Regions from separate parts of the Mesorhizobium sp. CA15 genome, predicted to be linked through region 2. Evidence: predicted binding sites of a transcription regulator. Region 2 holds the regulator's gene; the other holds the start of a gene.
The links. The regulator LexA, encoded in region 2, represses DNA repair genes until DNA is damaged. The targets are predictions, from matches to a motif close to TGTTCNNNNTGTGTTCNG.
Positions count from the first base shown of each region.

Region 1: dinB (DNA polymerase IV) is a predicted target of LexA. The motif match lies at 850-867, and genes of this name have one in related genera.

Region 1 covers NZ_JAIUHQ010000019.1:45,153-47,553, reverse strand. The annotation lists gene dinB (DNA polymerase IV) at 1-783, opposite strand, end outside; gene LB515_RS24170 (cupin domain-containing protein) at 1,054-1,434, opposite strand; gene LB515_RS24165 (polymerase) at 1,815-2,048, shown strand; gene LB515_RS24160 (hypothetical protein) at 2,121-2,351, shown strand; gene LB515_RS24155 (TadE/TadG family type IV pilus assembly protein) at 2,391-2,401, opposite strand, start outside.
Region 2 covers NZ_JAIUHQ010000001.1:221,748-224,148, forward strand. The annotation lists gene kynU (kynureninase) at 1-689, opposite strand, end outside; gene lexA (transcriptional repressor LexA) at 1,111-1,845, shown strand; gene LB515_RS01145 (ComEC/Rec2 family competence protein) at 1,882-2,401, opposite strand, start outside.

The sequences.
Region 1 (2,401 bases), on a different contig from region 2:
GCGCGGCACTGCCGGCTTCCTGCCGAGCGCCGATTGCGCGCCGGCAGAATGCGCGCGGCGGTGTGCCTCGAGTTTTCGCGGGTCGCGGTTCCAGGCGAGCGCGGCAAGCTTCTGGCCGGCGGCATGGCCGATCAGCCGCTCCAGCGCGCCGCTATGGGTGCGCGCCAATTGCCCGATCGTCTCGACGCCGATCTCGGCCAGCCTGGCCTTGGTCGCCGGGCCGACACCCCACATCAGCGTGACAGGCAGGTCGTGCAGGAAGGCGAGCTCGATGCCGGGCTCGACCACTACCAGCCCCTCGGGCTTGGCTACCTGCGAGGCGATCTTGGCCAGATGCTTGGTCCGCGCCACACCGATCGAGATCGGCAGGCCGAGCTCGGCCTTCACCCGCTCGCGGATTTTTCGCGCGATCTCTTGCGGCGATCCGAACAGATGCGTGCAGCCTGCGACGTCGGCAAAAGCCTCGTCGATCGAGATGCGCTCGACCGCCGGCGTGAAGTCGTCGAGCACCTTGATCGCGGCGTCGCCGAGGCGCTGGTATTCGGAAAAATGACCGCCGACGAAGATGAGCTGAGGGCAGAGCTCGCGCGCTTTGCGGCCCGGCATGCCGCCGCGCACGCCAAAGATTTTCGCCTCATAGGAGGCCGCCAGCACCACGCCTCCGCCGACGGCGATCGGCTTGCCACGCAGGGACGGATCGAGCAGCTGCTCGACCGAGGCGTAGAAGGCGTCGAGGTCGGCGTGCAGGATGGTGGCGGCCGCGGCGGTGTTCGTGGCGGCCATCGCGCGCTCCCATGGCCATTTGTGTGGCATTGCAGCATTAGCTGCGTCTTTTGTAAGGGGAATTAACGGAACATAAAGAGAACAAAAGAAGCTCTCTGTCAAGCCACCACGCTTGGCCGTGCAGGTTTCCACAACTGGGGGCGCAGCCACAGATAGAGCGCCGGTTGTGCGCATGACCTTTGCGCGGGACACGCCGCCGCAGCATGAGGAGGGATCGCCTCGCGAGGCGATCCCTCCTTCGCTTCTGAACGTAAATTGCGACTGTCTGCGCTATGCCGGCTTGGCGTATTCTTCGGCGCTCAGCACCTCGATGCATTGGAACGGCTGGTTGCCTTCCACCCAGGCGTCGTGGCCGGGCGGGATGGTGTAGGAAGTGCCCGCCTCGATGGTCTTTTGCGTGCCGTCGGTCATCCGTACGGTGATCGAGCCGGACACGGCATAGCCGACATGCGAGACCTGGCAGCTGTCGGTCTTGACCACCGGCTTCACGCATTCGGACCATTTCCAGCCCGGCTGCATGTTCATCCGCCCGAGCGTATAGCCCGGGAGCCGGACGATCTCGACACGCGTCTTGGCGGGCGCGCGGACCTCATCGGGATTGTTGTGCGATTTGGATTCGAGTTTCGTCACCTTCATTGCAACTTCGGCCATGGTATCCCTCCCATGTGTGAAGCGGCGCCTGACGTTGCGATCGTCGGCGACCGCGAGTGTATTCATAAGCCTTATTATGAGCGATTGCTAATTAATTGAGGTGACCGCTAGCTCAGCCGAACGCTTGGCGCATTGTCGTGGAAGGCGGATATTCCAGACCCTCGGGCGACGGTCCCCGGCCATCTTCGGACCGAAGTCCCATTGCACGAACGCAGAGGCCCGACACGCCTATTTTCAGGAAACAACGACGGCACCAAAATCATTGGCTAGCAAGCCGCCGGACAAAGTCCCTTCATCGGCGGTTGACCACGGCGTGCCCGCTATTCCTGCGATATGGCGGGCACGCCTTTCCCCTGAAACCGCTCCTGGAGTTGCCAGCCGTGCAACCCGGTAAGATGATCGCCAATCTGTTTGCCGCACTGCTTCTGGCCGGCCTGGTCGGCGGCGTCTTCTTCGTCTTCGGCAGGCCGCTCTGGCCCGAGCGCCAGGCCCGTATGGTGATCCTTCTCCCGGTCGATACGATTGCGACCGGATCGCTGCGCCGAGCCTGCCTCGAGCCATGCCTGCCGGCCCGCTTCGATCTCAAGCTCGCGCCCGCCAGGCCGCGCGGATGAAGCCGGGCGCGGGAACCAGTCCGCGCCCCGGGCCGTTGACGGAGCGAAGGGATGGCGCTGGCGGAGGCCGCCATGGACAATTTCGAACTCATCGATCTTCTGTGCGTCATCGACGCCTGCGTGAGCGACCGTTCGGCCGGCCGTATCGTGCCGATGTCGAGGGCCGTCGAGGAGTTGCGCGTCCTGACCGGCGATTTCGTCTCGTCGGATGAGGACGCGGCCAACGCCTTGACACAGGTCGCGCTCAAGCGCGGCTGCGCCGTGCTCTTCGACGAGCGAGCGGGCGCGGATATTGTCGGCTAGGCGCAATCTCGTCCTCCTCCTGGCGGAGGAGGTTGGTGCTCATTTCGCCA
Region 2 (2,401 bases):
CCATTGAGATATTTGTAGGTGCAGCCAATAGCGAAATCGGCATTCGAGCCGTCGAGATCCACCGGCAGCGCACCCGCCGTGTGGCAGAGGTCCCACACGATCAGCGCACCGGCTTCATGAGCCTTGCGGGTGAGCGCCGCCATGTCGCGCAGCCGGCCGGATTTGTAGTTGACGTGGTTGACCAGGATGACCGCGACGCGATCGTCAACCAGTTCCTCAATCGTCGGGGCATCGGTGCCTTCGAGCCGCAGCACCGTGCCGAGCCGCGTCGATGCGACGCTTTCCGCCATGTAGAGGTCGGTCGGAAAGCTGTCGCCCTCGGCAACGATCACCGAACGCTCGGGCCGCATTGCAAGTGCCGCATGCAGGACCTTGTAGATGTTGATCGAAGTCGTGTCGCAAACGACCGTCTGGCCGGGTTTCGCGCCGATCAGCCGTCCTAGCTGGTCACCCAGCTCGATGGGCATATCGAACCAGCCGGCGGTGTTCCAGGCGCGGATGAGATCCCGCGCCCATTCCTGCCTCGCGGCAGTCTCGATCTCGCTGAAGGCGTCTACCGAAGCAGCGCCCAGCGAATTGCCGTCGAGGTATATGACGTCTTCCGGCAAGACGAAGCGATCGCGCATGGCGCGCAGCGGATCCGCGGCATCCATCGCCTCGACTTCGGCGAGATCAGGAATTCCCCTCATTGTGCTGCCGCCTCCATTTCGATCTGGCCAAGGGGGTTTTCTCACCACCGTCGGCGACAGGGCAAGAACCTTTGGTCCTATGTTAGCTGGTCCATAGACGGCGAAGACTGCGGATCGGAACTTCGCCAAGGTTGGCATTTTGGGTTCGTTTCGTTCACGGTGCCACGCGCTTACGGTAGAGCCAACCACGGCTTCGTGATCGTGGCGGGTTGTATTTCAGCGTAAGGGGAACTCCAAAATCGAGCGAAATCAATGCCGCTGCCCCAGGAGGGGCAGCCGGCCGTCACCGGATGCGACATTGTTTCGGCAGCCTTAACAAATTCACTAAACTTTAAACGGTTGCGGAACACAACTGGAACAGATAGTGTTTGTTCTGGGTTTGTTTTTCTGATTCTGGTTTCAGAACCCGTGGGGGCCGCCGATGCTGACGCGCAAACAACATGAACTCCTGATGTTCATCCATGAACGCCTGAAGGAGAGCGGGATTCCTCCATCATTCGATGAGATGAAGGAGGCGCTCGACCTTGCCTCCAAGTCCGGCATCCACCGGCTGATCACTGCGCTGGAGGAACGTGGCTTCATTCGCCGGCTGCCGAACCGGGCGCGCGCGCTGGAAGTGCTGCGCCTACCCGACTCGATCGCGCCTGGCCTGAATGCCGCGAAGAAGTTTTCGCCGAGCATCATCCAGGGCGGCCAAGGCAATCTCAGTCGCCAGGTCAAGCCGACGACGCCATCGCGCACCCCGACGCCAAGCAACGACGACGAGGCCGCGGCGGCCGTATCCATTCCGGTGATGGGCCGCATCGCCGCCGGCGTGCCGATTGACGCCATCCAGCACCAGACGCATTCGATCTCGGTGCCGCCGGACATGATCATGGGCGGCGAGCATTACGCGTTGGAGGTCAAGGGCGACTCGATGATCGAGGCCGGCATCTTCGACGGCGACACCGTCATCATCCGCAATGCCAACACCGCAAGCCCGGGCGAGATCGTGGTGGCGCTGGTCGACGATGAGGAGGCGACGCTTAAGCGTTTCCGCCGCAAGGGTGCCTCGATCGCGCTCGAGGCCGCCAACCCGGCCTATGAGACCCGGATCTTCGGACCGGATCGGGTCAAGGTTCAGGGCAAGCTCGTCGGACTTATCCGCCGCTACTGAGCAGAACTGCCCGGCCTTCTTCGCCCGGACGACAATCTATTGGGCCGGTGCGGCGGCTGGTTTTTCCGGCTGCTTATAGGGCGCCAGTCCCCTCGCCTCGCGCGTGTATTTCCGCTGCTCGTGCCAGGGTCGGTATGGTTCTACGACCGCGTAGCGGACGGTTGGCCGCGCGGTTGCCGATTGCGGATCGAAGAAAACGGCGGCGCTGCCGTCGCGCGCCAGCTGCCGCTTGGTGACGACGAGCACACGCGGATCGCGGCACGGGTTATAGGCCGTGGCGTCGTTGATGACGATGAGGTCGGCGAAGCCGCAGGCCGGCCGGGCGGTGTCGCGGGTCTCGGCGAGCGCGACGATCGCGCCGGAAGGATGCCGACCGATGCAGAGATCGCCGCTGCAATAGAAGGGCGAGCCGGGCGGCAGGTCGACGGGATCGGCAATGTCCAGCGCATCTTTGGCGAACCTTTCCGGCGGCACGATCTCCTCGGCTTTCAGCGCCCGTTTCCAATTGTCGGTGGTGAACTCGTTGGAGCGTTCGCGATTGACGGCAAGCTCGCCG